DNA from 4 places in the Paraliobacillus sp. JSM ZJ581 genome. Region 3 is predicted to be linked to each of the others. Evidence: riboswitches for the same ligand, from Rfam matches in the RefSeq annotation. Region 3 holds a riboswitch; each other region holds the start of a gene.
The links. A riboswitch is a leader RNA that binds a small molecule or an ion and turns the genes downstream of it on or off. The one in region 3 is predicted to bind S-adenosylmethionine.
Positions count from the first base shown of each region.

Region 1: another riboswitch for S-adenosylmethionine. It lies ahead of ACH6CY_RS03310 (sodium:solute symporter family protein); the one in region 3 lies ahead of ACH6CY_RS02490 (hypothetical protein).
Region 2: another riboswitch for S-adenosylmethionine. It lies ahead of ACH6CY_RS14800 (DUF2292 domain-containing protein); the one in region 3 lies ahead of ACH6CY_RS02490 (hypothetical protein).
Region 4: another riboswitch for S-adenosylmethionine. It lies ahead of ACH6CY_RS09565 (methionine ABC transporter ATP-binding protein); the one in region 3 lies ahead of ACH6CY_RS02490 (hypothetical protein).

Region 1 is NZ_JBISEP010000003.1:72,834-77,967, forward strand. It holds gene ACH6CY_RS03295 (DEAD/DEAH box helicase) at 1-68, opposite strand, end outside; gene ACH6CY_RS03300 (methyl-accepting chemotaxis protein) at 400-2,181, shown strand; gene ACH6CY_RS03305 (hypothetical protein) at 2,384-2,563, opposite strand; SAM riboswitch class I at 3,020-3,127, shown strand; gene ACH6CY_RS03310 (sodium:solute symporter family protein) at 3,243-4,877, shown strand; gene thiT (energy-coupled thiamine transporter ThiT) at 5,077-5,134, opposite strand, start outside.
Region 2 is NZ_JBISEP010000040.1:32-5,165, forward strand. It holds gene ACH6CY_RS14790 (DUF5082 domain-containing protein) at 339-764, shown strand; gene ACH6CY_RS14795 (YwqI/YxiC family protein) at 765-1,058, shown strand; SAM riboswitch class I at 1,270-1,372, shown strand; gene ACH6CY_RS14800 (DUF2292 domain-containing protein) at 1,513-1,701, shown strand; gene ACH6CY_RS14805 (bifunctional homocysteine S-methyltransferase/methylenetetrahydrofolate reductase) at 1,864-3,705, shown strand; gene metE (5-methyltetrahydropteroyltriglutamate--homocysteine S-methyltransferase) at 3,752-5,134, shown strand, end outside.
Region 3 is NZ_JBISEP010000002.1:155,633-160,766, forward strand. It holds gene ACH6CY_RS02480 (TraB/GumN family protein) at 74-1,240, opposite strand; gene ACH6CY_RS02485 (NAD(P)H-dependent oxidoreductase) at 1,398-1,949, opposite strand; SAM riboswitch class I at 2,063-2,165, shown strand; gene ACH6CY_RS02490 (hypothetical protein) at 2,239-2,553, shown strand; gene ACH6CY_RS02495 (extracellular solute-binding protein) at 2,966-4,255, shown strand; gene ACH6CY_RS02500 (carbohydrate ABC transporter permease) at 4,332-5,134, shown strand, end outside.
Region 4 is NZ_JBISEP010000015.1:22,306-27,439, forward strand. It holds gene ACH6CY_RS09555 (MetQ/NlpA family ABC transporter substrate-binding protein) at 1-693, opposite strand, end outside; gene ACH6CY_RS09560 (methionine ABC transporter permease) at 755-1,423, opposite strand; gene ACH6CY_RS09565 (methionine ABC transporter ATP-binding protein) at 1,425-2,441, opposite strand; SAM riboswitch class I at 2,599-2,713, opposite strand; gene ACH6CY_RS09570 (TlpA disulfide reductase family protein) at 2,896-3,309, shown strand; gene ACH6CY_RS09575 (thioredoxin domain-containing protein) at 3,304-3,618, opposite strand; gene ACH6CY_RS09580 (toprim domain-containing protein) at 3,630-3,992, opposite strand; gene gcvH (glycine cleavage system protein GcvH) at 4,093-4,479, opposite strand; gene ACH6CY_RS09590 (arsenate reductase family protein) at 4,530-4,886, opposite strand; gene ACH6CY_RS09595 (hypothetical protein) at 5,061-5,134, shown strand, end outside.

The DNA of each region.
Region 1 (5,134 bases), on a different contig from region 3:
CCTGATTTTTTCCAAGCTTGTTGTAAAAATGGTTGTAATGTATCGACGAACATAATGATCTCCTTCAGTAAGAACTGTATTTTTAATAGTTTATCCAACTATATCACAAAAACGAAAGAGAAATAAGTGCACTATAATATTGAAAAATAAGTCAAGCATATAAAGTAGCAATAATGAGAAGAAATGCATCGCAAAGCTGTAAATAGATAATTGAAATAGAGCAAGGGGGGATAACGCTAATATCTCTTTTTTGTCTGAATATATACACATTTCTTTATTTTTGCCGAAGATAGTATAAAGAAGCGTTTTATTTCCTTCTATAAAGAGAAAGGGTGAACAAACATAATATAGAAATAAGTTTAAAAATAAATTTTTCCAAGGAAACGAAGGGGGTTGCTTATGAACATTTTATCAAAACTAAAATTCAAATTACCACTTATCGTGCTTTTATTATTAATTATACCTTTAACAGTTGTCGGAATTATTTCCTTTAACAAAACAGCAATATTAGAGAAAGCCATTATTGAAAAAGAAAATATCGAAGCCTTCTCATCCAAATATGAAGACATTTTTCAAGAATACGAAGCAAAATTAAAACAAATGGTGGAAATGGAAGAATTTCAAGTCAATCAAATTAATCCACCTGAATCAGAAGAAGAATATACAAATATGCCTCGAGCGAACAATCCTGCGCTGACTAGTTATTATGAATCTTTTTTATCCGAACTAGCTATCAAGGATAACTTCATAATGAATCTATATGTCGGTACACCAGAAGGCGCATTGTATTTGCACCAAGTTGATGATTCTGCTAATTTATCAGGTTATGATTCAACAACAACAGATTGGTACCAGCTTGCTGTCAATGCTCAAGATGAAGTAGCTTGGACAGATCCGTACATCGATACTGGCAGCGGAAAGTCTACCATTACACTCGCTAAAACCGTAAAAAATGAGGATGGCGACATTGTTGCAGTAACTGCAATCGATTTTGAAATGTCACGACTGGCAACGATGATTCGTAAAGATATTCTGATAACAACTTTTATCACATTGGGGGTTTCAGTCGTTATTGCCATGGTTATCTTCATTTTCCTTATACGCTCGTTATTGTTCAACATTTCAACTCTTAAGTCCGAAATGAACCGATTAGCTGAGGGCGATTTAACAGGAGAAAAGGTAGTTACGAAATCTAAAGACGAATTTGTAGATTTAGCTGAATCAGTCAATACAATGAAAGACAACTTATATGAAATGATTAACCATTTAAGTAATGTGACAACAAATGTACACAAACAAAGTGATCATTTATCTCACTCATCAAATCAAGTAAGAGAAAGTAGTGAACAAGTCGCAGCAACAATGGAAGAACTTTCATCAGGTGCAGAGTCGCAGTCTAATCATGCGGTTGATTTAGCAACAGCAATGCAACAATACAATCAAACCGTCACACAGGCCACGAAAAATAGCACTAGTGTGGCAAAAAACTCGGATCAAGTGATTCAATTAAGTGATGAAGGAGCTAAACAATTAGATCTATCAGTTGAACAAATGAAAGAAATCTATCAATTAGTTCAAGACTCATTTAATAAAGTTAAAGGATTAGATCAACAATCTATTGAAATAGAAAAAATTGTTTCTGTTATTCAAGATATTGCAGAACAGACGAATCTATTAGCACTTAATGCTGCAATTGAAGCCGCTCGAGCAGGTGAAGAAGGTAAGGGATTCGCAGTAGTCGCTGATGAAGTTCGGAAGTTAGCAGAGCAAGTTAGCAAATCTATTACTGACATTACAACCATTGTTCAATCGATTCAGATAGAGTCGAATCAAGTTGCACATTCCTTAGAAGCGGGGTATTCTGCCGTTGAAAAAGGATCGAATCAAATCCAAAAAACTGGACAAGCATTCCAAGGAATTAACCAATCCATTACTGACATGGTTGGAAAAGTACACACTATCGCCAATGATTTACAAACAATCGCTTCAAATAGTCAAAAAATGTATACGTCAGTGGATGAAATTGCTGCTATCTCCCAAGAATCTGCAGCAGGTATTGAGGAAACAGCAGCATCTACGGAAGAGACCAATACTTCTATGGAAGAAGTAGCTAAAAGTGCTGACGAATTAGCCCAACTAGCTAAAAGTTTACAAACACAAGTCGACCAATTTAAATTATAAAAAACAAATGCTCAAACATTCGCTTAGTGATATACGGACTAAACCGAAACGTAGGAGATAACGAAAACACAGCGACACAACAATCGATTTTAACTTACCGTACGTAGGTTTAGCTAGACATAGATAATCTTAATATCTATCAAGAAACAGCATGTTTTATCATTTACTAATGAACGAAACATACTGGGACAAGGGGCTTACCTCATGTCCCAGTTTTTCTTTTACTGTTAACGAATCGTTTCGCTTTGTCCCATTTATCTCCTGCCTTAATATCATTCGCTTCACTTCTATAATATGATACATAATCGATGAAACGTTCACTATTTTTTGATGTATAAGGAGAGTCTAACTGTATGATTCCGAATAACAATAAGCGAACCATCAAACAATTCAAGTTATTCACCTGTTTCTTGGTACATTCTCTTGTGATATACCGTAATAAAATAGGTGTGTCATTTCAACCCTATCTGCCACCTTCAATTAATCACTAGTTTTCAAGAAGATAACAGAGATAAAATGAGCTAACAATCATTCTAATAGATGTTTTCCTTATCTATTTATATCAATCGTCCAAATAAATAACCCGAACGTTGATTCATTAGTAATTACAACTACACACACTCCCTTACTGGAAAAAATAATGCGCTCATTTTGTTTTATCCCCTATTCGCATGCATACCTATATCATGAAATTCAACAAATACTACTCAATCAATTGAACATTGCCATACTTAGCGCTATGCAATTAAGGTATTGGGTTGCTTAGTTAATATTAAAAAAATTCAGAATAACTTGACAATATTAATGAATACCGATATGATTAGTAGAAATTTAATTATTCTTATCCCGAGTGGTGAAGGAAACTGGTCCTATGATCCCACAGCAACCATTTGTCTCGAGCAAATAAGGTGCTAAATCCAGCAGCTAATCAGCTGAAAGATAAGAAGGAATTTTTCCTGTTTGGAAATAACCAAAAAGAAAACCTTCTTCTTAAGCATTAGCTAAGAAAGAAGGTTTTTTCGTTTGTAAATAGTCTGCTTATAAAATAAAGGAGTGATTATGTGACAGAATATGGTGCTTGGATGATTGGTTTTGCTCTAATTTATACTTTGCTTTTAATTATTGCTGGTAATGTAGCTCGAGTAAAAGCATCCAGTGGAAGTAATTTTTTTGTTGGCGGTCGAAATTTTCGATGGTGGACAGTTGCATTTTGTATTACTGGCTTATTCTCAGGGTCAACTTATATTTCGATTGTGGAATTATCTTATCTTACAGGTATTTCTGCTATTTGGTATGGCATTGCTGAAACGGTTCAAGTTTTAATTATTGCATTGTTAATGATTAAGTCATTTCGCAAACGTATGATGGTTACCGTATCTGGATTAATTGGTGATCAATTTGGTCGAGCTGCCAAAGGAATTGCTGGATTAATTACTGCTTTTGCTTTTCCAATGTGGTCGGTTGCAACTGCTATCGCCTTTGCTTCTGCACTAAATGTGTTTACAAATATTTCTCTTAGTGTCTCGATTGCATTTACAGCTATTTTATTGTTTATCTATTTACAAGCTGGGGGAATGTGGTCGGTTGCTTTCACACAAACAATGAACAGTACTGTATTTTTGAGCATGTTTATTATTGGCACGATCGCTTTTTTTATTAACCCAGGTATAGAGGGTTTAGTGCAACTTGCTCAAACTAATCCATCCATGTTTCATTTCGATGCAGTAGGGATTCAAGTAATTGTTGCATGGTTTGGCACTTTTTTAGTAAATGTCATTTTAGCACAAGCTGCATTTCAAATGGCTTTATCCTGCAGAACACCTGAAGAGGGGCAAAAAGGGGTAATCGGAGCTGTTTTTCTAGGTATTCCTTTTATTATATGTGGTATTCTATTTGGTTTAGCAGCGGCAATCGTTATTCCAGGAGAAACACTTGGATTAGTTGCCTTACCAAAATATTTAATGGAAGTTTTACCTGCCCCCTTAGTTGGATTGTTTTTCTTGGGAATTTGGGCTTGTGCATTGAGTTGGGGAGCACCATGTCAATTTTCTGGTGCTACTAGTTTGGGAAAAGACGTAGGGAGTGCCATTTTCCCAAATACAACAAGTATACAGTTAGTTCACTATACAAAGCTTTCTCTGCTGTTACTTACAGGGTTAATGATAATATTTGGGTTGCTACGAACAGAACAATCTGCTTGGTGGAATGTACTTGCATGGACAACAAGAAATGCTGCTACATTTGCTCCAGTAGTTGCAGCATTATTTTGGCCTGTTGTTACAAAACATGCGGTCGTTAGTTCTTTACTCACAGGTTTTGTTACTGGACTACTATGGTATCATTTAGGGGGATGGCAACCTACTGTTTTCTTTTTAGATATTCATCCTGTATGGATCGGTATGTCTACCAATGTTTTAACAATTATTAGCGTCACCCTTTTAACGAATTATCGGAATATACAGGTATCTTTAAAAAATCATTCAATAAAAGATTATCTTGCTGTCTACTTTAGTGTAGTGCTGGCTATTTCTACTGTTGTTTTTTTCAAACTATTGCATGAGCTAGGTTTACTAGGCTTATTAGGTTTTTCAACGATCGTCACCTTATTCCTAACGATCATTTTATTTGTGCGTGAAAAGAGAGAAGTGCAATATTATTCCCAAACAGCAAATGTGCCTATTGATCAAATGCAATAAACCAAAGCATAAATATTCGGTTAGCGATGGATGGACTGAATCGATAAATGTTAATTTATCGTATAAAAAGGTGATAGAAATCTTAATAATAATTGGATGTAGCTAACTTTAGCATTTGTCGACGTACAACGTCATTGGTAATTTACGCTAAGCAACTAAAAAGAGATTAAACCTAGTTAACTAGATTTAATCTCTTTTTTTATATTCGATCTCTTATAATTAATCTTGGTGATGTGCTGATTAGCAAAACAAGTAAA
Region 2 (5,134 bases), on a different contig from region 3:
TAAGATCTTGTCCATGTCATCCCTCTCTTTGTCAAAAAAGTATAGGTAACACTATTTTACATATAAATGGGAAAATAAAACACAGTTAAATAGTCATGTTAATAAAAAATAGCTGAATTTTTTATTGCACTCGTTGAAGAATAGCATCTCAGGTTATGTTTACATGATGAGAAGGTGCAATTTACATTCATAATTAAACTGTTTCAAGCAAAAGAAAAATGGTAATATGTACCCAGTTTTACAAATAGTAATGGTTTGAATGGATTTATTTGTTATATTATGATTATAATAAACTATTAAATAATCGATATAATATACTGAATAAGGATGTGATAACTTTGTCAGATAGTGACTTTCTTAATAATGCTTTCCATGTAATTTCTAGCAGGTCTTCAGAGATAGATGAAAAAATATCACGATTAAAACGAGCAAAACGATTAATTACTGATGAACAAGACGATGCGTTGTCCGCTGTAGAAACAATAAAAAACCCTAGCTTGAAAAAGGGATGGGTAAGTTTAAAAGCAGAGGAATTTTATACGTCTCGTGATGAAGCATATCAAACAATTAAAAAACATATTCACAATTATGACTCCTACGTTACAACCATTAATTGGAAAATAAAACAGTTTGAATTGCAAAAAAGTTCTTTAGAGTTTGCTAGTACGATTGCAAATCAAGCTGATTCGTTGCTTCAGCAGGGAGAGGATGCAATAGATGCGTTTAGTAGAAAGATAAGTGAATTAAAAGGTAGGTTGTTCTAAATGTTCGTAACATTTAATAAAAGCAGTAGTGGTGGGAAAGAAATAAAGCTACCATTTTATCTATTTAAGTCACAATTGGATCAAGCAATATGGCGTTTAAACCAATTGAAGTTTCCTAAGCCTGATGATAATTATGGGAGAAATCAATTGAATTTCACAAAAGAGTGGTTAGAACGTGAAGAATCGATTCATCAGTTATTTACTCAATATAAAGAGATAGTCAGAAGCAATATTGATGATACGGAAAGAAGTGTAAAGAAACTGAAAGAGCAAGATGAATCAATGATCAGGTGAATGATATTAAAGTATAAATGATGTATGGGAAGTAATAATGGGAGTAGCTTTTTACCCGTTTTTAAGCTTTATTATATATGGCGATAATAAAAGGGAATTTCTAAGAAAACAGGGAGATTCCAATTACATTACTCCATAATAGCAAAATGACAGTTGACAATATATGAATTTAAGTGTAAAGTAATCTCTACAATTTAAATAAAACTGAATTTTCTTATCCAGAGAGGTGGAGGGACTGGCCCAACGAAGCCTCGGCAGCAGACTTTTTTAGTACTGTGCCAATTCCAGCAAGCTTTATGCCTGAAAGATAAGAAGAGATATAGATGCATACATCCATCCTCTTCTTATCTTTTATAGGAAGAGGATTTTTTATGGTGTATTTTTAAAGGCATTAGCTTTACAAGTGAGACATATTTGAAACTTGTACTTACAATACTAGAAGGGGAGATGAGAAATGGGTAAGCTTGATCAAGTAAAGTTAGATTATCTAAATCATATTTTGCAAGACATTGATTATGGATCAATTGTTTTGACTGTACATGATGGGTACATTACGCAAATTGATTCAACCGAGAAAAAAAGGTTCCAAAAAAAAGGTATACAACCATCTCAAAAAGAACGTAAACTACAGAAAAATAAATGATTTGCCGATTAGACAACTAAAGGCATCTTCCACTCTATTCAATCATAAGATTGATAGCGTGTGAGATGCCTTTTATTTTTGGCATAAACGAGAGAGTAATTAGATTATCAAAGAGATAAAACAATGATGTGAAGGCGATTAAATAGTGGAGGTGAAGTAAGTTTGGATTTATTAACATCTTTAAAAGAAAGGATTTTGATTGCTGATGGAGCGATGGGGACTATTTTATATTCCCATGGTGTTGATCGAAGTTTTGAAGCATTAAACCTTACGCACCCTACTCAAGTTCAGCAGATACATGAAGCTTATATTGCTGCTGGCGCGGATGTGATTCAAACGAATACTTATGGTGCTAATTATATTAAACTTGCTCGATACGGTTTAGAAGAACAGGTGAAAAAAATAAATCAAACAGCGGTCCAAATTGCTAAAAAGGCAAGTAATAAGCGTTCGTACGTTTTGGGGAGTATTGGTGGAATTCATGGTACTAAAACGATAGTAAAATCAACGGAAGAAATTAAACGTAGTTTTAGAGAACAATTATATTGTTTGCTTTTAGAAGGGGTAGATGGGCTTATTTTAGAAACGTATTACAATTTTGATGAGCTAGTAACGGTTTTGGAAATTGCGCGTGAAGAGACCGATTTACCGATTATTACGAATGTTTCCATGCATGAGACTGGAGTGTTGGAAAATGGCTTGCCTCTCTCAAAAGCTTTAAAACAGCTAGAATCGCTTGGTTCCGATGTCGTTGGTGTCAATTGTCGTTTTGGTCCATCGCAAATGATTCGATCATTAGAATCTGTTCCCCTCTTGGATAAGGCTTTTCTAGCAACGTATCCGAATGCAAGTTTACCGGCTTATCGAGATGGCGTTCTTTATTATAAGAATGAACCGAACTATTTTGAATCATGTGCACTTGATTTAAGGAACCAAGGTGCTCGTCTAGTTGGTGGTTGTTGTGGAACGACACCAGAGCATATTAGATCGCTTGCTATAGGGATGAAAAATCTTAAACCGATTAAAGAAAAAGCTATTGTTCAAGAGGAAATTAAAGTAATATCACAACGAAAAAAAGGGAACGAATCATTAGCAGAAAAGGCAAAAAAACGAAAAACGATTATTGTCGAATTAGACGCACCAAAGCATTTAGATCTTACCGAGTATATTCAAGGGGCAAAGGCATTAAAAGAAGCAGGAGCGGACGCCATCACACTTGCGGATAACTCATTAGCAAGTCCTCGAATTAGCAATATAGCGATGGCAACATTATTACAAAAACATGGTATCAGACCACTTGTCCATTTAACTTGCCGTGATCGAAATTTAATTGGCTTACAATCACATTTAATGGGATTACACACACTCGGCATAACAGAAATATTAGCGATAACCGGAGACCCAACCAAGATTGGTGATTTCCCTGGAGCAACCTCTGTATTCGATGTTAATTCATTTAAATTAATTGAGTTAATTAAAAAAAGTAATAATGGAATTTCTTTTTCAGGTAATACATTAAGAGAAAAAACTGCTTTTCATGTAGCTGCTGCTTTTAATCCTAATGTGAAAATCGTAGAAAAGGCGGTAAAACGACTAGAAAGAAAAGTGCTCAGTGGGGCGGACTATATTTTAACACAACCAATTTACAGCCCAGAGGCGATTTTTGAGTTAAAACAAGCAACCGCTCATATAGAAGTCCCCATTTTTATAGGAGTTATGCCATTAACATCAACTAAAAATGCTGAATTTTTGCATAATGAAGTTCCAGGAATTAGATTGACCGATGAAGTGCGAGAACGAATGAGAGCAACTGTAGGTAGCAAAGCGGCATCAACGGAGGAAAGTATTTCCATATCAAAAGAGTTAATTGACACAGCATTGGAACACTTTAATGGAATATATTTAATTACTCCATTTATGCGATACGACATATGTGTGAAGCTGGTGGAGTATATCCAAGAGAAAACAAGTCTGACAGCCAAAGAACAAGAAGTGACAACATAGAAAAAGATTTGTAATAGAGTAAAAAATATAATGGAGGAGATTTGGTATGACAAAAATAAAAAGTTCAAACTTAGGTTACCCACGAATTGGAGAGAAGAGAGAATGGAAAGAAACGCTTGAAGCGTACTGGAATGGAAATATAACAGAAGAGGAATTAATTCGAACAACAGATGAAATACGTCTAACTAATCTGCGAAAACAGAAAAATCAAGGAATCGATTTGATCCCTGTTGGTGATTTTTCGTTATACGACCATGTCCTAGATACTTCTGTTGGATTTGGGATCGTACCGAATCGATATGACTACACTGGAGGTAAGGTCGATGTTGATACATACTTTGCAATGGCGCGTGGTGTGGATCAAGTAATCGCATCAGAAATGACAAAATGGTTTAATACAAACTATCATTATATCGTTCCTGAGTTGAATGATGCGAAACCTTCGCTTGTGGAAAATCGAGCACTTAAATACTATAAAGAAGCGAAAGAAAAGCTAGATATTGATGGGAAACCAGTTATTTTAGGACCGATCACTTACTTGAAATTATCGAAGGGTTTTGAAGACAGACAGTTTAATGAGTTAGTTGATGTGTTTTTACCTTTATACGTACAAATTCTACAACAGCTAGCAGATGCTGGTGCAACATGGGTTCAAATAGATGAGCCAATTTTTGCTACGGAAGTAGGGGAGGATGTATTAGAAGCGACTGAAAAAGTCTACCAAATATTTGCAAGAGAAGTGCCAGGCTTAAATGTTATTTTTCAAACTTATTTTGAAAAAGTATTTCACTTTGAGAGAATTAGTAAGCTCCCAGTAAGAGCTATTGGGCTAGATTTCGTTCATGGAGATTCATTGGAACTGTTAAAAACATATGGTTTTCCAAAAGATAAAACACTTGTTGCAGGAGTGGTGGATGGTCGTAACGTGTGGCGTGCTAACCTAGAAGAGAAAATTACTATTCTAGAGACGATTAACTATTTTGTGAGTGATGATCAATTAATTATTCAGCCGTCTGCTTCTTTATTGCATGTACCTGTTACGAAAACATTAGAACAAAAATTGGATCCGATTATTTTAGAGGGGCTGTCCTTTGCAGATGAAAAGCTACAAGAAGTTTCTATTCTAACGAAAGGATTACGAGAGGGACGTGGAACGATCCAGAACGAAATAAATGAAGTGAACGAGGCATTAGCCAGATTACAAGCTACTTATCGCTCAAATGATGCAGTTAGAAACAGCGTTGCTTGTTTAACAGAAGCAGATGCGGAGCGAAGTCCAGATTTTTCAACACGAATTAAACAACAGCGTGAGCATTTAGCCTTGCCTTTGTTACCAACTACCACGATCGGAAGTTTACCTCAAACGCCTGAAGTAAGAGCTACACGAACTAAATGGCGTAATGATGAAATAACAGATCAAGCGTATGAA
Region 3 (5,134 bases):
TGTTCAATTTTCACGTCACACCTTTGTTTTCAGAAAATCTCCACACCATTATGTGATGTGGAGATTTTACTTCTTATATATTATTGATAAATAACCGTACAACATCCGTCCCCGCAATAATCGTTCCTAATGTACTACCAAGATTAGCTAGGACGATAATTAACAACACACGAGTAACTTTATTCCTCCAAAACCCTTTTACAGTGAAAACATCTTCTGATAAGTTTTCAAAATCAGAAACATGTGGTCTTTTGACAAAGGCTTGTACAAAACCAGCAAACCAACCAGCTGCAATTAATGGATTTAAGGATGTAATTGGAGCAGCTACAAATGCAGTAACAATTGCTAATGGATGACCCAATCCAATTGCTACGCCTAATGCCGAGAATGTACCATTCCACAATAACCAGCTCAGCATTTGTTGCCAACCTGCAGCTGGGTTATTTAGAAAAGTAAACGCGATCAGTGCAATAATCAAAATCGGTATCGACCAACCAATGATTTTAGGCACTTTAGATTTTGGTGGTACAGATGTTAAAGCTTTTAAGTCATGCTCTTTTTTAATCTCTTTTGTTATACCAGGTACATGCGCAGCACCTAACACAGCAACAATTTTTCCACCAGGAGCTTGTTTAATTTTTTGAGCTAAATATTGATCCCGTTCGTCTATTAATGGTTTTTTCAATCGAGGAAATGACTCAGTAAATTCACTCAGAATCGATTGAATAGAGTCCTGACTTTTCATTTTTTCTAAATCTTCTTCTGTTATTGTTTCTTTCGTGAAAATACCTGCCAAAATTTGGGCTAAAAGCATCATTTTCCCTTTAAAACCTACGCCACCCCAAATTCTTGCAAAAGTAATTTGAATATTACGGTCAGCTAATACTAACTGTGCATTATTTTCTTTCGCAGACGTGATACCTTGAATCATTTCTTGTCCTGCCTCTATACCAAATTGCTTTGCCATACGTTTCTGAAAAGATGAAACAGCAAGATTCATCAATAACAGGGAGGCTTTTTTCTCTTTAATCACTTTAAAAATGTCCATGTCTTTCCACTGATCACCATTTATAATAGACTGATAACGTTGCTTATCTAATTCAACACATACCGTATCTGGTTGCTCATTCCCAATAACTTCTTTTACTTGTTCTGCACTTGTTTTTGACACATGCGCAGTCCCTATCAAGATAAACTCTTTTCCATCTTGTTCTATTCTTGTTATATTTTCTTCCGACATGAACTTACCTTCCTTTTATAAAATACATGCACATATAAATTATTTTATCATAAAGTATATTATTGCACATAAATTTAGAAAAAAACTAGCGAACGATCACTTAACATGAATTTCGTTCGCCGATTATATGATTTATTTACTTTTAATTTTTCTCTCATTATTCTTTCAGCGCTTTTTTTAAATGTTGTTTAACATCTTTTACATACTTATCGACCTGTAAATCTTTAAAGATATTGTGTACAGAAAAGCTTTCTAGTTGCTCCATATCCATATAACGGTGCATACAATGGATGGGAAAAAGAACATCTTCCACTGTTTTACCATTAAAAAAACCATCTTTTGTTCCAAACTCTTCTAATGGTGCGCCCCATGTTGTGGAAATCATATATTTCTTCCCTGTTAACAGACCACCTCTTCCATACCTTTCTCCCTTTGCATAAAAAACACCGCGTTTTAATACTTGATCAAAGTAACTTTTGAACTTTCCAGGTAAACTAAACCAAAAAATTGGGGTCTGGTAGATGACTATATCAGCAGATAAATATTTCTCTCTTTCTTCTTCTACCTCGAACCCTTGATTAACAACTGTTGTTGCAACATTATATTCTTTTTCTAATTGTTTGTGGATGGCTTCAAACATTGTTTGATTAAGCTTCCCTTGACTATGTGCATACCATTGGTGGCCGTTTATTAATAAAACTTGTTTCACTTTTTCAAACGCCTCCTCTCATCTTTACAGAGTATATGTCTTAAAAATTGAAATATTAATTTGATTTTTAGGAAATAATGATAAATATATGTTATAATTAGGCTAACAACATATATTTATAAAGAGTGGACGAGAGAACTGGCTCTAGGACTCCACGGCAACCTACAATTAGCAAGGTGCCCCAACCAGCAAAGCAAATGCTTTGGATGATGAATCATAACGGTTATATAAGTAACCCCTCTTTCATCATTTGATGAAGAGGGGTTTTTCGTTTATCACTTTTTAATATATGTTGCATTTAAATTTAACAGGAGTGATCTATTTGGTTAACAAACAAAGAACAGATCAACACAAACTTTTTTTCGCAGAAGTAATCACTGTAGTTTCAAAGCTATTAGTTAATTATGAAGAAGGATATACCTTCCACTTTGAAAAAACAAACGAAAATAAAACCTATCAATTAGCAATTAAAGACGACTCTTACCGATGCTTCAAGTTAAAATTAACAGAGAAGAAAGTGTTGCAATTAAAGCAAAAACAGCAACACGCACTAGAACATTATATTTGCAACCAATTGCTACACCAAGGATTCCCAATCATATAACGGTGTTGTTATTTGCCTATCATAAGATAAGACAACTACGCATTGGGACATAACAAAGCAATACCTCATTGTGTCTTTATTTGATAATTATAAACAAACGGAGATACAGCACGATGATAAACAGATGTATGAAGCATATACATTCATTCCTACTATAAATTCGAACAATCGATTGCACTAATTAAGTATATTTATTAAAAAAATATACTTAATTAGAACTTGATCATAACGTCTATCATAAGTATATAATTATTCGTTTTATTTTGTAAGCGTTATATTTATTAAAAAACCAACATTTTATTTGTATTTAGTATTGTAAAATTCTTTTAGGCAAGTTATAATAATTCACAAGAAACATGCGCAACCGTTTTCATTAAAACCTATATTATCATTACAAGGAGGCTTATGTGTTATGAAGAAATGGTTTTTATCTTTCGTAGGAATATTTTTTTTAGCAGGCACACTAGTAGGCTGCGGTCCAGAAGAAACAGGTTCAAAAAATACTGGTGACGGTAATGACGAAGGAAAAGAAAAAGCTGTGGAAATGCCAGAAAAACCAGAAAAATTAACCATCTGGGTAAACGCAGAAGAAAAGCAGGAAGAAGCTGTAGGACAAATCGCCGAAAAATACACAGAAGAAACTGACATTGAAATTGAAGCGATTCCAATTAATATGCTTGATCAAATTGAAAAATTGGATGTTGAAGGACCCGCAGGAAACGGACCAGATATCATCTTCCAACCCCATGATAGAATTGGTGACTTAGTTCTACGCGGGCTAATTGATCCAGTTAATTTAAATGATAAAGCAGCAGAATACACAGATGCAGCGATAAGCGCTGTAACAAATGACGGTGAAACATGGGGTTATCCTGCAGTAACCGAAACATACTCACTATTCTATAACCAAGCATTGGTTGATAGCGCACCAGAAACAATGGACGATTTAATGACCATTGCCGAAGAAAAAACAAATACTAGCAATGATGCATATGGTTTCTTAATGGAAGCAGCAAATTTCTATTTCACATATCCGTTTTTCTCTGGTAACGGGGCATATGTATTCGCTAACAATGATGGTGCGTACGACATTAGCGATATCGGTTTAAACAATGATGGTGCTGTAGAGGGTGGTAAATTAATGCAGTCTTGGTTTGATAACGATTACATCCCTCAAGATTTAACTCCCGATATTATGAACGGATTATTTAAAGAAGGAAAAGTCGCCGCTGTTATTAACGGTCCTTGGATGGTAAGAGAATATCATGATGCACTTGGAGATGATTTACAAGCAACCCCACTCCCGACATTAGATAATGGCGAGCATCCAAAATCATTCGTAGGTGTAAAAGCTTATTTATTATCATATTACTCAAATAACAAAGAGTGGGCACAAGATTTCATGTCTTATATCACTAATAAAGAAAACGCAATGCTTTACTATGATGTTGCTGGCGAAATGCCTGCTCGTGTAGATTCTATCGATGATCCAGCAATAGCAGATGATCCAATCTATTCTGCATTCGCAGAACAAGCAACTTACGGCGAGCCAATGCCTGGCGTTCCTGCAATGCAACAGATTTGGGACCCTATTAATAACGCACTCTCATTTATTTCTAAAGGGGAACCTGTTGAAGATGTGCTAGACGAAGCCGTTCAAACGATTTCAGATAACATAGAGGCATCTGGAGCTACAGAATAAATATTAGATACTGCTATATGGGAAGCGCCCCTCCCCATATAGCACTTGTATTAAGGGAGGAAATAAAGTGGCTTCGCTGAAAAAAATCAATCTTAGTCAACGACGAAACAGAGCTACGTTACTATCTGTCATTCCAGGATTAGGTCAATTATATAACAAGCGTTATATGAAAGGGATACTACTATTAGTGGTTACCGTCTCTTTTTTAATAACAACTTGGAATTATATTGATATCGGTATTTGGGGACTTTTCACTCTTGGAACTATCCCAAGAGAACACCATTCTATTCAATTATTGATTCAAGGGTTTATTTCTTTAATCATTTTAGCATTTGGCATTGCAATATACTTTTATAATTTATGTGATGCACGCAAAGATGCGATTGCGATCGAGAAAGGAAAACCAAACCCTTCACTATTACAAGGCGTACGAGATTTTTACAATAACGGTTTCCCTTATTTCATGATATTACCTGGATTAGCAATGTTACTTTTTATTGTTGTTCTACCTTTGTTATTTATGGTTGCATTAGCATTCACAAATTATAACCAGTATAACGCACCACCAAGAAAGCTATTGGATTGGGTAGGATTTGACAACTTTATTAACTTAATCAATATTGATATTTGGCAAGATACTTTCTTAAACGTATTCACATGGACCATTGTTTGGACAGTAGTTGCAACGACATTACAAATTGTACTTGGACTTTTTTTAGCTTTACTTGTAAATGATAAACGGATTAAATTTAAACGGACCATCCGAACTGTATTAATCTTGCCTTGGGCCGTGCCAGCATTCGTATCCATTTTAATATTTTCAGCATTATTTAACCCTACTTTTGGCGCAATCAATCGAGATATTCTTAGTCAGTTTAA
Region 4 (5,134 bases), on a different contig from region 3:
TACGTAAGGAGATTCTCCCCCTTCAATAAATAAGGAATCATCAACTGGTGACAAACCAGCTTCAATGGCATAATTTGTATTAATTACCACAAGGGCATCTTCTTCTCTTTCATACATCTCAGGTAATACAGCTGGATCTACATCAGGAGAAAATGTTAAATCTAATTCATTTTCGACAATGTCATTAATCGTTGCTTCTGCTTTTTTAACATTTTCATCTAAAGTAATTAAGCCTTCAGACTCAAATAGAGCTAGTATTCGTCCATGATCTGGAACAGAACGACTAATGATAACCTCTGTTCCTTTAGAAATATCTTCTACACTTTTGATATTTTTAGAATAGACAGCCATTGGTTCTACGTGAATACCACCCAAATTCACAAAATCATATTCAAAATCTTCCACTTGAGATTCCAAATAAGGAATGTGTTGAAAGTAGTTCGCATCTAAATCACCGCTTGATAAATCTTTATTCGGCAAAACATAATCTTGATACTCTTCTATCACTAGTTCAATCCCTTTATCCGTTAGCAACGGTTTTGCTTCTTCTAATATTTGGGCATGAGGTACACTAGTTGCCCCCACTTTAATTGTTGAAGTTGCTGATTCGTCTGAACCTTCTCCCTCATCTCCACAAGCAACTAATACGACAGCAAATAATCCAACAAACAATAAAAGTAATACTTTTTTCATTTTAATTCTCCCCTTTAGCTTATGACTTTTATATTTTTCTTGTAATAAACAAGAATTAATATTACCTTTTGTCCAATTTATTCGTAATTCCATCACCAATAAATTGAAAAACAAAAACAATGATAACAATCAACACAGTACACATGAACACTACATCATTGTACCCCCGTAAAAAACCATAGAAATAGGCATAATCCCCTAACCCACCAGCACCAATAATACCTGCGACTGCTGTGTATCCTATTAACGCAATAGCCGTAACAGTCAAACCAGATACTAGCGCTGGAGTAGATTCCTTTAATAACACTTTAAAAATAATGGTTGATGTTTTTGCACCCATTGACTTCGCCGCTTCAATCACTCCTTTATCTACTTCTCGGAGTCCAATCTCTACTAATCTTCCATAAAAAGGGGCAGACCCGATAATAAGTGCAGGTAATGCTGCATTTGGCCCACGAAGCGTTCCGATTAAGAAATCCGTAAAAGGGAATAATAATAAAATTAAAATAACAAATGGAATTGCACGGAATACATTAACGATCGTAGCTACAATGATATTAATTACTTTATTTCCCCAAATACCACCCGGTGATGTTAAATATAAGAATAATCCTAAGACCATCCCTAAAATAAATGTTCCAATTAATGCGATTAACGTCATATAAAAGGTCTCAAGCATTGCTTCCACAATACCTGACCATTCTACATTTGGAAAAAGTTGATTGAACATGTTACTTCACCTCCACTTGAACAGATGTGGAAGTAATAAAGTTGATTGCTTTTTCTATTTCCTCATCTTCACCTGTTATTTGAACAAAAAGTGTTCCATATGCACCAGACTGTGTTTGCTTCACATTCCCGTGCAAAATATTTAAGTCAACATTATATTTTTTCGCAACTTGACTAATTGTAGCCTGATTTGCTGTTTCACCTAAAAAATGCAAGCGTAAAATTTTCCCTTGATCGATCTGTTTCAGTATTGATTCATCTGTCAATTCATCATTCGGTTTACCCATCACTTGTTCTACAAACTTTTTGGTAACCGATTGTTTCGGGTGAGAAAAAACATCCATCACATTCCCTTGCTCAACGACACGTCCTTCTTCCATTACTGCAACACGATGACAAATTTTCTGTATCACATGCATTTCATGTGTAATTAAAATAATGGTTAATCCTAATTTTTTATTAATATCAACAAGTAATGACAGAATGGAATCCGTTGTTTCAGGGTCTAATGCCGATGTCGCTTCATCGCACAACAGCACTTTCGGGTTATTAGCTAAAGCTCTTGCAATACCAACACGTTGTTTCTGTCCACCACTTAATTGAGCAGGATAAGCATCTTCTCGATCAGTTAATCCAACAAGACGAATTAATTCATCAGCTCGTTCCAATCGCTCAGCTTTTGAAATGCCAGCTATTTCTAATGGGAACATAATATTCTCCCGTACCGTGCGTGACCATAATAAATTGAAATGTTGAAAGATCATCCCAATTTCTTGTCTTGATAAACGCAATGCATTTTTTGATAAAGCTGTAATTTCTTGATCATTAATCGTTACATGACCTGATGTCGGCTCTTCTAGACGATTAATTAAACGAATAAAGGTACTTTTACCCGCTCCACTATAACCAATGACACCAAATATTTCTCCTTTATCGATGGATAAATCAAGTGCATTAACAGCCTGGATCGTTGTGTCCTTTGTTTGAAACACTTTTGAGAGCTGCTTAATTTTAATCATTTTATTCCTACTTTCTTTAATCACCTATAATTTTTCTGTACTTTAGCTCATGGATGCTTAAAATAATTTTACAATCTATGAATCTTTCTCCTGCAATATAAAAAGCGCCTTCCTGTTGTAGAGAACAGAAAGACACTTTGTCTATAATTAATCTGTTCTCTCATCTGCAAAAGCAATTATTGCTCTACAGGAATTGGCACCATTTTAAACATAAACTGTTTAACGGTTGCCGGGCTTCATCGGGCCAGTCCCTCCACCTCTCTTGATAAGAGATTCAAATGCATATTCTATTTTTTGTTTAATTGACATGGTAGCATGATATTAATCATATGTCAACTTTTTTTCAAAGTTGAGTAAGTACAGTACTATCCTTTACAATAATGCTGTAACATCAAAAATTGCTTATAGAAAATTAAGTACAAAATAGATAAACGTATTAGGAAGGGGTATATTGTTGCAATCGATTAATTTTACTTTACCGTATATCAACCAACCAGGTATTTTCAAACTAGCCGACTATAGAGAAAAAATTGTAATTTTAACTTTTTGGGTATCGTGGTGTCCGGACTGTAGTTCCGATCTGCCTAAAAAAGAGCAACTTTATCGTTCAATAAATGACGATAAAGTAGAGATGGTGACAATAAATGTGACAGGAAGAGAACGAAATGATGGAGAGGCAGTAAGTTATACAACTAAATTCCTTACCCAACCTACATTAAAAGACAATGATAGGGAAGTCTATGATCTATTTAAATGTGAAGGTGTACCAACTACTGTGATTATTAATCAGCAAGGTGAAATCTATCGTGTATTTGGTGAACAAAGTACAATGATAGAGATTGTAGAAGCAGTAGGTACAATTTTATGATTTATTAAAGCCAAATACTGACCAAGTTTTTGCTATTTTTTCGATATTACTTATAGAATAAATTTTTTCAATTGTATTGTCAGCAAACTTAATGTAAACACAAGGAACACTTCCGATTTTATTCGTTTGCATAAACGTAGGAAATAAACCTGCATTCATCTCATAAAAGAGATGAGCATTCGTTTGTTTTTCAACTTTTCTTAAAATGTCTCTGGCCAATTGGCAAGTTCGACAAAATGGACTATAAATAAATATCAATTGTTGCGATTGATTGAATACATGACTATTCTCTTTCACTATTTGCTTCATTTGAAACTCCTTCAAATAAGATAAATCGGATCCACATTAATATGTTTGCTAACTAATGCTGTCGCGAGCTCTACTTCAGGTGTAGCAGCTACCTCACGATAGGTTTTATCTATATAAATGTGTTGTGCATGAGGAAGTTCTATTGTTAACTGTTTTCGAAGCTTATGACCAGCTTCATCTTCATCGACTAAAATAAATACGTCACAATCATCTAATTGGAAATCATTAATTAATTGTTCCATTTTCTCAACACCTAATGTACCATTTGTGCATATGATAGTAATAGCGTCTGTAACGATTTTCTCAATCTGTATCTTATCTGTTAAACCTTCAACAATTAGTATACGTTTTGATTCAGCCATATCTTTATTCATTTCGATTCCACCTTTTCGAAAAAGCAAATGTTTCTATACTATATCATATGAACAAATCATCCCTTGTTACAATTATAATTGTAACAAGGGATGATTTAATTTATTCCTTTTCTTCGATCATTGTTTGGTATTGTTCTGCAGTCATCAGTTTGTCAATATCACTCGTATTATTAGGTTCAACAACAATCATCCAAGCTTTTTCATAAGGTGATTCGTTAACAAATTCAGGGCTATCATCTAATTCTTCATTCACTTCGATAACCTTCCCAGAAAGCGGTGCATATAATTCTGAAACGGTTTTTACTGACTCTACGCTTCCAAAAGGTTCATTTTCTTCAATCGTATCGCCTGCTTCTGGCAATTCAACAAAGACAATATCACCTAATTCATCTTGTGCGTGCTCCGTAATACCAATTCGAACTGTTTCTCCTTCTATCTTTATCCACTCATGTTCTTTTGAATAATGTAGCTCCTTTGGAATATGCATTGGTAGACCTCCTTGAATAATAAATTTATATTAAAACTATTAAGATTATTTTATCTCCATGCTTGTTCAAATAATTCTTCTTTAAATCCAATCGTTACTTGTTTACCATCTGTAGTGATTGGTCGTTTGATTAACATGCCATCAGATGCTAACCAGTTTAATTTCTCTTCATCCGTAGCCTCTGGTAGCTTATTTTTCAAATCTAGCTCACGATATTTTTTTCCACTTGTATTAAAAAATCTTTTTATTGGCAACCCACTAAGTTGAATTAGTTTTTTTAATTCCTCTTTTGTTGGTGGATTTTCAACAATATGTATCTGTTCATAAGCTATATTATTTTTATCTAACCATTTCTTTGCTTTTTGACACGTACCACATTTAGGATAAGCATAAAAAGTTAACGTCATCGAAGTCCCCTCCTATATCATTCTACATGATTGTACCCTACAATCCAAATGCTACTTTCTATTATATAGAAGGTAGCATCGCTTTGACTAGTGTTTTGCATCTTTAACTTGCGTGTATAGTATTGCAAAAAATACACAAATTACGTATGTAACCTAATTAAAGGAGGTTTTTTTATGCAACAACAAATGAATACTGGTAATTTAAATCAATCGAATCAAGTCATGCAACAACCACCAACTATGGTTAG